DNA from 3 places in the Micromonospora sp. NPDC050417 genome. Region 1 is predicted to be linked to each of the others. Evidence: riboswitches for the same ligand, from Rfam matches in the RefSeq annotation. Region 1 holds a riboswitch; each other region holds the start of a gene.
The links. Region 1 has a riboswitch for cyclic di-AMP ahead of ACIBF5_RS26985 (coiled-coil domain-containing protein). Riboswitches for the same ligand answer to the same signal wherever they lie in the genome.

Region 1 (3,266 bases):
TCCGTACGACGCGGAACTCCGGGTGCACCAGCAGGTGGAGGGTTTCACCCAACTCCAGGAGTGGGACTTCGCGGGCACGCCACCGGAGAAGTACCCGCTGCTGCTGAACTATCCGTACTTCGACCTCTACCGCAAGCAGGTGGTGAAGCAGTCGGACCTGGTGTTGGCGATGCACTGGCGCGGGGACGCGTTCACCGCGGAGGAGAAGGCCCGCAACTTCGCCTACTACGAGCGTCGTACGGTCCGCGACTCGTCATTGTCCGCCTGCACCCAAGCGGTCCTCGCCGCCGAGGTGGGACATCTCGAACTCGCCCACGACTACCTGGGCGAGGCCGCCCTGATGGACCTGCACGACCTGAACCAGAACACCCGTGACGGGGTCCACGTCGCGTCTCTGGCCGGGGCGTGGATCGCACTGGTCGCCGGGTTCGGAGGCATGCGCGACCACACGGAGATCCTCTCCTTCGCACCCCGGTTGCCGAACCGGATCGACCGGTTGGAGTTCTCACTGGTCTGGCACGGGCACCGGTTGCGGGTGGACGTACGGGAACAGGAGACGACGTACGCCCTGCGTAACGGCGACCGGAGCGGCACGATGGACCTGCTCCACCACGGCGAGCGGGTCCGGGTCACCTGCGAGGAGCCGGTCACCCGGCCGAACCCGCCGCCATCTCCGACGGGTCCTGCACCACAGCAGCCGCCCGGCCGCGCCCCGGCCCGCCGGGCCTCGGTCATCGACAGCGCCGGTTCGAACCCGCCGACCGAGCAGCGGACCGCGCCGGACAAGTCCCAGGGGTAACACGCCGCCGTCGTGCCGTCGTGCCATCTGGGGCGCCCGGGTTGTCAGAGCAGCGAGAGGTGTACGTGGTTGGTGTGGTCGCTGGACGGGTCGCCGTGCGCCGAGGAGTATTTCTTCCACCCGGTCGCCGGGAACCAGATCTGCCGGTACCAGATCACGTAGAGGATGCCGAGTTTGTCGGCGTTACGGACCAGGAACGCGGCGAGGTTGTTGCCGTACGTCTTGTCGCCGCCGGTGGCATCGCCGCCGAAGCCGTTCGGCTGCGCCGAGAAGTCACAGGCCCGACCCTTCGGGTGTTCGAAGGGTCCGCCGGTCCGGTAGCAGGAGACGTGCCTGGTGAAACCGAGGCGCCGGGTTTCCTGGAGTGCGTGCAGGGTGCGCGGGGTGAGGCAGCCCTTGGTCGTCGGGTCGGAGCGGGTGCAGGACTGGGCTGGCCAGGATCCGTCCCGGCCGCGCGGGGCCGGGTCCGCCTCCGGTGAGGAGGCGTTGACGAATCCCTCGGTGGCGGTGCCGCCGACCAGCGCGAGGGCACGTTCCGCCGCCTCCTTCTGTTTGGCCATTGTGGCGAGATGTCGTTGCTCCTCGACGAGTGCCGCGTCGGCCGCGCTCTTGGCCCGGCTGGCCTGGTTGCGCGCTTCCCGAAGCTGGCGCAGCTTGCTGTTGTCGCGTTGCGCGATCAGGTCGAGGCCCTCGGCCCGTTTCATGAACTCCTCCGGGCCGGCGCTGCCGAGCAGTGCGCTGATCGGTCCGATCCGCCCGAGCCGGTAGGCGTTGACCGCCACCTCACCGACCTCGGGGCCGATCGTGGAGAGCTGTTCCTCGATCTGGCGCAGTTCGTCGGCGAGCACGGCCTGACGCTTGCGCGAGTTCTCCACCGCGTTCCTGGCCGCCGCGTAACCTCGCCCGGTCGATTCGAGGACGTCGCGTAAGAGGGGATTGCCGCCCTCCTCGCCCGGGGTGACCGGGCCGGCGGGCGCGGCTGCGGCGGGTCCGGCCACGACTGCCGCGCCAGCGAGCGTGCTCACCGCGGCGAGCAGGGTCAGGGCCAGCGAGAACCGCTGACGCATAGGTGTCGTCATGCACGTTCCTCCCGTCGGCCGCCGACCGGGTTAGCTGACGGGTTCGGGACGGAACTAGCCCTACCGCGAGTGCGGATTCACCCCACCTACCTGGTTCCCCGGCTCGCGCGATGGCGATTGGGCGGCGGTCGTCGCCGACAGCTCGAGGGGGTAACCACCGGGTCGGAACCGAGGGAGACATTACCGGATCAGTCGGACTTATAGGGGCTGAATCTACGTCGCCACGAACGAAATCTTCTGGTACGCGTGGACGCCTCGGCGGGCCCCTCGAAGGGGACCCGCCGAGGCGTCCGTCTGGGCCGGGTGGTCCCGTCCCCTGGGTCCGTACGACGGTCAGAAGCGGTCCCCGGTCGAGGGGACGCCGTTCTGGTCGTGCGGAGCCACCCGGCGCGGGTCGTCCGAGGCCCGTGCCTGGGCGGCGTCGTCCGCCCAGTCCCGCCCCGCGTTACGTTTGTCGCGCTTGTCCTGCGGCGGGCGGGCGCTGGTCGGGGTGGACTCGGACTTGGCGGATTTCTGGCGGGTCATGGCATCCTCGCGATCACTCGACGCGGGCCGCTGTCGCGGCCTCCGTGGTCTCCTGCCGCACTCGGCGCCTTCCCGAGCGGGCCGCACCTGTCGCCTTCCCGAGCGGGCAGACGGCAAACGGCCCCGCCACCTCACTGCTCGTCTCCACCCGCTGTCCGGTACCTGGGTTGTTCGTCCAGAACCCGGGTACCGGACAGCGGGTGGAGACAGAGAACCGGGATACCGGAGAGCAGGTAGGGACGACCACGACCGGACGGGTCGAGACGACCACGACCGGACAGGTCGAGACGACCGTGACCGAGACCGCGATCCCGGCCGGGGATGTGGAGCTCACCGCCGACCTGGTGATGCCCACCGACGGAGCCGTCGGCGTGGTCCTGTTCGCGCACGGCAGCGGCAGCTCGCGGCGGAGTCCACGTAACACCGCGGTCGCCCGGGTGCTCCACCAGCACTCGCTGGCGACCGTACTGATGGATCTGCTCACCCCGGAGGAGGAACGGGTCGACGAGCAGACCGCCGAACTCCGGTTCGACATCGGACTGCTCGCCGGCCGGCTGGTGGGTGCGATCGACTGGTTACGGCGGGACCCGGACACGGCCGCCCTGCCGGTTGGGCTCTTCGGGGCGAGCACAGGTGCGGCGGCCGCACTGGTGGCCGCGGCGGAACGGCCGGAACACGTACCGGCCGTGGTCTCCCGTGGCGGTCGCGCCGACCTGGCCGGTCCGGCCCTTTCCCGCGTACGGGCGGCGACGCTGCTGCTGGTCGGCGGTCGGGACGAGGAGGTGATCCAGTTCAACCAGCAGGCCCGCGACGCGCTCGGCGGGCCGGTGGAACTACGGATCATCCCCGACGCGACCCATCTG
Region 2 (3,266 bases), on a different contig from region 1:
GTCGCCGGGTCGGTGACCAGCTTGGCACGACCGGCCACGTATGCCTCGTCGTCGCTCTCCTCGGGCGGGAACGAGTGCAGCGCGTAGCGGCCGTCACGTTCCAGGTCGCGCCGCTTGGGCGAGTCGACGACGAAGCAGAACAGCCCTTCGTCGTTGATCACCGGCGACACCGGGTGCACGCGGGGACCGCCATCGGCGCGGACGGTGGCGAGGTAGCCGAGACCCGGCCCGTACTGCTGCAGGAGGTTGCGGATCGCGTCGGCGAGACGCGGGGCGTCGGCGGCGAATTCGGACCAGGATGCCATGGGGAGATCCTATCGAACACGTGTTCGAGACGGGTAGTGCGACACGCGCTCGACGCGCCGAATCGTCGCCCACCTGCCGCTCCGCAGCGACGCGACGAGTCACTCCGGGTCCGGGCGCGGCCGAGTTGATCTCGCCCGGTCGCTAAGGTGGCTGGATGCTGCTCTCCGACCGTGACCTGGTCACCGAGATCAAGGCGGGCACTCTGGGGCTGGAGCCCTTCGAGCCGGCACTGGTGCAACCGTCGAGCATCGACGTACGGCTGGACCGGCTCTTCCGGGTGTTCAACAACCATCTCTACACCCACATCGACCCGGCCAGCCAACAGGATGACCTGACCTCGGTCGTGGACGTGCCCGACGGCGAGCCGTTCGTGCTGCACCCGGGCGAGTTCGTACTCGCATCCACGCTCGAAGTGATCTCGCTTGGCGACCAGCTCGCCGGCCGCCTGGAGGGCAAGTCGAGCCTGGGGCGGCTGGGTCTGCTCACCCACTCGACCGCCGGCTTCATCGACCCCGGCTTCTCCGGCCACGTCACGCTGGAACTCTCCAACGTGGCCAACCTGCCGATCACGCTCTGGCCCGGCATGAAGATCGGCCAGCTCTGCATCTTCCGGCTCTCGTCGCCAGCCGAGCACCCCTACGGTTCCGCCGTGTACGGGTCCCGCTACCAGGGCCAACGCGGCCCTACCCCCAGCCGCTCCTGGCAGCGCTGGCAGACCTGGCCCACCCGCTGACCCTCCCTCCGCGATCTGGGGCAGGTCCGCGCTGACGGAGAGATCCGTCAACACGGGCCTGCCCTACTAGATCGTCGAGCAGGGAACCCCCGGGGAGGGGGAGGTCAGGCGGTGGGGCGGCCGAGGCTGTGGACGGTGGCGGTGTCGAGGCGCTTCATCTTCACCGGCTCACCGGCCTGTGAGGCGTGCACCACCCAGCCGTCGCCGACGTACATCCCGACGTGGTGCAGGTCGGCGTAGTAGAAGACCAGATCGCCGGGGCGCAGTTCGGCTTGCTTGACGTACGCGGTGGCCCGACGCTGGGCGGCGGCGTTGTGCGGCAGGGTCACCCCTGCCTTGGCCCAGGCGGCGAGCATCAGCCCGGAGCAGTCGTAGGTGTTCGGGCCGGCGGCACCCCAGACGTACATCTTGCCGATCTGGGCGCAGGCGAACGTGACCGCGATGCCGGACGGACCGCCGGGATAACTCGACGGGCAGGGGGCTGGGCGGAGCGTTCCGCCGCCACCGTTGCCGTAGACCTTCAGGCGCAGCTTCTGCAACCGGTCGATCTCGGCGTCGATCTGCTTCTTCTTCGCGGCCAGGTCCGCCTCGGTCCGGGTGAGCTGCGCGACCAGGGTGTCCAGTGGCGCCTTCTGGGCGGCGAGTTGCTCCTTGAGGTCGACCACCGCCTGGACATCGTGCTGCTGCCGGCGGGCGAACTGGTCGAGGATGGTGAGCTGGTCGGCGAGCATGGTCGGTGAGTCCGTGGTCAGGATGGCGTTGATCGCGGAGGCGTTGTCCCCCTTGTACGCCCGAACGGCCATGTTGCTGACCTTGCCCATAGCCTGGTCGATCTGGAGTTGTAACGGCAGCATCCGCTTGGCCAGCGTGTCCGCCTGCTTTTTCTTGACGGCCAGATCCTGACGGGTTGCGTTGGCCTTCTCGATGGTCGGTTCGAGTTGGTTCCACGCCGCGTCGATCTGCTTTTCGATGTCGGTGACCGACGGTTCGGCGTGGGCCGCGGTGGCGCCGAGCAGAACGGCGACGACACCGGCGATCGCGGCGAGTACGGCGGTACGGATGGGCCAACGGGTACGCGACCGGGTCATGTCCGGGTCGACCGGAGTCGACCGGAGGGACCTCGGCCGCGGGGCATGGCTAGCCACCGGGGTGGGCGCTCCTTCTTCCGGAACCGCCTACCGGGTTAGCTGACGGGTTCGGGCGGGAAGAGTGCGCCCTACCGCGAATATTCGCGGATTCACCCCGAGGTGTTGGTTCCCCGGTTCGTCGAAAACGATTCGGCGGGCCGAGCCGGTGCCACCCGGGTTGGGTGATCAGGTGCCGTCTCGGCGATCTCCCACAGTAGGAACGCGGTTATGCGAGTGCAACCCGTGGCTGGAGTGAAACCGTTCCGTATATCGGACAATTACTCAGGGTGTGTCACCGTCGACAAGGGACAGGCCCCTTGCTAACGGCGTCACCGTCAACAAGGGGCCTGTCCCCACAAACTCGGGCAATTGCTGTTACTCAGCCGGGTCGACGGAACCCCGCGACCGGCATAACGTCAATCTTCGTCATCTTTACCGGCTGACCGGATTGCGGTGCGTGCACCATTAATCCGTTACCGACGTACATGCCGACGTGGTGCAGATCACCGTAGAAGAAGACGAGGTCGCCGGCGCGGGCGTTTGCCCGACTGATCACCTGGCCCTCGTTCCACTGGGCACCCGTGTAGTGGGTGAGCTTCACTCCAGCCTTGCTCCAGGCGTACTGGGTGAGTCCGGAACAGTCGAAGTTGTTCGGCCCGGTCGCGCCCCAGACGTACATCTTGCCGATCTGGGCGCAGGCGGTCCTGACCGCAGTGCCGGCGGGGCCACCCGGGTACGTCGCCGGGCACGGCCCGATCCGCAACGCACCACCGGAACTGCTCGACCCGTACGCGGTCAGCCGCAGCCTCTCCAGCCGGTTGATCTCGGTGTCGATCGACTTCTGCTTCGCGGCGAGCTCGGTGTCCTGCTTCTTCTGTTGCGCGACCAGCTCGTCCAGCTTGCGCTTCTCGACGTCGTACTTCTCCTTGGCGGCGGTGACGTCAGCGATCTGCTCCTGCTGCTCCCGGGCCAGGTGGTCCAGGATCGTGAGCTGATCGGCGAGTTCCGTCGGCGTACCGCTGGTGAGCAGCGCGTTCAGGTCCGACGACGGGCCGCTCTTGTAGTAGCGCGAGGCGAGGTCGCCCACCCGGTCGAGCGCC
Region 3 (3,266 bases), on a different contig from region 1:
ACCCGAACCAATCACACACATTGCGATGTCGGCATATGTTGGGTCGCGCGGGCACCGGCGGCGGAGGGTGTGGGCGTGGGCGCGGGTCATGACCACGGCGCGCAGGCGATGCGCGCGGGCGAGCGGCACCGGGGACGGCTCTGGTCCGCCCTCGGACTGCTCGTCGTCTTCACCGTGGTCGAGGCGGTCACGGCGCTCGCCACCGGCTCGCTCGCGCTGCTCTCCGACGCCGGTCACATGTTCACCGACGTACTCGGGATCGGGATGGCGCTCGCCGCGATCACCGCGACCCGGCGTGCCACCGACGACCCGCAGCGGACCTTCGGCCTCTACCGGCTGGAGGTGCTGGCCGCGCTGGCCAACGCGGTGCTGCTCTTCGGCGTCGCGATCTACGTGCTGGTCGAGGCGGCGCTGCGGTTCGGTGCCGCGCGTCCGCCGACCGTGCTGGCCGGGCCGATGCTGGTGGTGGCGGTCCTCGGGCTGCTGGCCAACCTGGTCGCCTTCGGGCTGTTGCGGGCCGGTGCGCGGGAGAGCATCAACCTGCGCGGCGCCTACCTGGAGGCGCTCGGGGACCTGCTCGGCTCGGCCGGGGTGATCGTCGCCGCCCTGGTGATCGCGAACACCGGCTGGTGGTGGGCCGATCCGGTGGTCGCGGTGGCGATCGGCCTGTTCATCCTGCCCCGCACCGGGCGGCTGGCGCGGGCCGCGGTCCGGATTCTGGTGCAGGCCGCACCGGAGCACCTGGACGTGCCGACGGTGGCTGCCCGGCTCTGTGCCGTACCCGGGGTCGCCAACGTGCACGACCTGCATGTCTGGACGCTCACCTCGGGCATGGAGGTCGCCTCGGCCCATCTCACGCTCTCCCCCGGCGCCGAGGTCGGCGCGGTGCTGGCCGCCGCGCGCGGGGCGCTGCACGACGACTTCGACATCGCCCACGCCACCCTCCAGGTCGAGCCCGGCAGCGCGACCGAGAACTGCGGCCCGGCCGATTGGTAGGGGCCACTGACCGGGCACGGTCCTTACGAGACGCCGAAACATGACCACTCTTCGCTTACCTGGCCCTTAAATTTTGTCCCCCGACCGGGTAAAAGTTTCTAGTTATATCCGACATATCACTTCGAGTTGCGGCGTCCGTCGGCCGCGCCAACACTGTCCGTGCTGGACATGCCGGTAGGCTCGGCTCCGGTCTCCGCCGGGCGGCGCCCTCCGGCGCCTGCGGTGACCGTCGCCTAATCGCACGTGCGAGCCGGGGAACCATCGCGTCATTGGGGTGCATCCGCGTCAGCGGTAGGGATCTTCCGTCCCGAACCCGTCAGCTAACCCGGTCGGCGGCTGACGGAAGGACGTGTACCGAATGCCATTCCTGGCGCCCGTACGACCACGACCACGTGCCGCACGGTTCGCGACCCTGACCGCGATCGCGATCATCCTCACCGTGCTGGCCACCCCCCTCACCCCCACCAGCGCACTCGCCGCCGCCCCGGGCACGCTCGCCGCCGCCCCGGGCGACACCGACGACGAGGGCGGCAGCGCCAGCCTCCGCGAACAACTCGACATCGCGGCCAAGGGCTATCTCGACGCCCAGGCAACGCTGGACAACTCCACCAAACGGCAACAACAGCTCGCCGCCCACCTGGTCACCCTGGAGGCCGAGCTGGTCACCCGGACCCAGACCGTCGCCGAACTCGCCGGCATGGCGTACCGCACCGGCCGACTGGGGCCGCTGACGGCCCTGCTCAACAGCGACTCGCCGGACGGCTTCCTGGACCGGGCGTCGTCGCTCGGCACGGTGGCCGCCAACGAGGACCGCCAGCTCCGAAACCTGATCGAGGTCCGCGACCAGGAACAGCGGGCCAAGGCGGCGATCGAGAACGAGATCCGGGAACAACGCAAGCAGCTCGACATCATGGCCAAGCGCAAGCAACAGGCCGAACGGGCGCTCGCCCAGGCAGGCAGTGGCGGCGCCAGCGCCGGCGTCACCGCCAGCACCACCTCCGCCACGGCGAAGCCGGCGCCACGCAACGCCGACGGTTCCTGGCCGAAGGAGTCGTGCAGCGCGAACGACCCGACCACCACGGGCTGCATCACCCCGCGCACCCTCAACGCGATGAACCAGGCCAAGGCGGCCGGCTTCACCCGCTTTGTCTCCTGCTTCCGCAGCGGCGGGTCGGGCGAGCACCCCAAGGGGCGGGCCTGTGACTTCGCGGCGGAGAAGGGCGGCTTCGGCGGGATCGCCACCGGCGGCGACAAGACGTACGGCAACAACCTGGCGGCGTACTTCGTCGAGAACGCCAGCCGCCTCGGCGTGCTGTACGTGATCTGGTTCAGACAGATCTGGCTACCGGGCAGTGGCTGGAAGGCGTACAACGGCGGCGGTGACCCCTCCAGCGACCACACCAACCACGTCCACCTCTCCGTGAACTGACGCCCTCCCCCTCCCCGCCCCGGTCACCAACGTCTGTGGGCATTGCATCCGGATCGGCGGGGAGGGGAGGGCGTCAGTGTTGGGCGTTCCAGAAGCCGATCAGGGTGGCGGTCCACCAGCCGAGTTGGGAGACGGTGGCCGCGCCGGCGGCGGGGAGCAGGCGGGACCAGGGCACCGGGCCGTCGCCGACGGCCGTGAGTCGGTCACTGACCCGACCGAGGAACAGGCCGTTGATCCCGACCACGAGCACGGCGACCAGCTTGATCTGCACCAGCGCCGACGAGGTGTCCGGACGCAGGGCCGCGCCGCTGACCACCAGCCCCACCAGGCCCAGCCAGATGAGCAGGTGCGTGCCCCGTGCCGTGGTCAGTACCGTCCCGATCCGTTCTTGACGTAGCAGCCAGCGCAGGCTGAACCAGTCCACCGTGAGCACCGCCCCGAAGCCCACGACCAGACAGGTCAGATGGCAGAAGAGAGCCACCATCCGCCATCCTGGGCTGAGCGTGAGGTGGGGTGCGGCGAGCACGACGGCCACCCAGCCGACGCTCATCGCGAGGACCGCCCCGGCGAGCACGTTGCGCCCGGCGGGCCGGCGGTGGCCTCCACGCCAACCGGCCGCCGGTGCGGTGGACGGTCCGCCGCCGGTCGAGGTCGCGGACCGGTCGCGGACCGAGGCGGGGATCGACGACCAGGGGCGATTGACCGGAACCGCGGTCCGATCCGATGGAGCCGAGGCGGCTGGCCAGTAGCGTTCGGTGGGAACCTTCGCGGGGGCACGGTCGGCGGGGGTCCGCCGGCCGCTCGCGGGGTCGGCGGAACCACCGGGGTACGGAGCGCCAAA

Region 2: another riboswitch for cyclic di-AMP. It lies ahead of ACIBF5_RS03970 (NlpC/P60 family protein); the one in region 1 lies ahead of ACIBF5_RS26985 (coiled-coil domain-containing protein).
Region 3: another riboswitch for cyclic di-AMP. It lies ahead of ACIBF5_RS25600 (hypothetical protein); the one in region 1 lies ahead of ACIBF5_RS26985 (coiled-coil domain-containing protein).

What each region holds. Positions count from the first base shown of each region.
Region 1 is NZ_JBITIH010000024.1:82,007-85,272, forward strand. Features, by position in the region: gene ACIBF5_RS26980 (glycoside hydrolase family 65 protein) at 1-799, shown strand, start outside; gene ACIBF5_RS26985 (coiled-coil domain-containing protein) at 844-1,878, opposite strand; cyclic di-AMP (ydaO/yuaA leader) riboswitch at 1,882-2,012, opposite strand; gene ACIBF5_RS26990 (hypothetical protein) at 2,212-2,403, opposite strand; gene ACIBF5_RS26995 (dienelactone hydrolase family protein) at 2,697-3,266, shown strand, end outside.
Region 2 is NZ_JBITIH010000002.1:304,041-307,306, reverse strand. Features, by position in the region: partial or broken gene ACIBF5_RS03980 (pyridoxamine 5'-phosphate oxidase family protein) at 1-305, opposite strand, end outside; gene dcd (dCTP deaminase) at 461-1,039, shown strand; gene ACIBF5_RS03970 (NlpC/P60 family protein) at 1,144-2,127, opposite strand; cyclic di-AMP (ydaO/yuaA leader) riboswitch at 2,197-2,332, opposite strand; gene ACIBF5_RS03965 (NlpC/P60 family protein) at 2,546-3,266, opposite strand, start outside.
Region 3 is NZ_JBITIH010000022.1:49,519-52,784, forward strand. Features, by position in the region: gene ACIBF5_RS25595 (cation diffusion facilitator family transporter) at 76-996, shown strand; cyclic di-AMP (ydaO/yuaA leader) riboswitch at 1,217-1,347, shown strand; gene ACIBF5_RS25600 (hypothetical protein) at 1,355-2,425, shown strand; gene ACIBF5_RS25605 (hypothetical protein) at 2,499-3,266, opposite strand, start outside.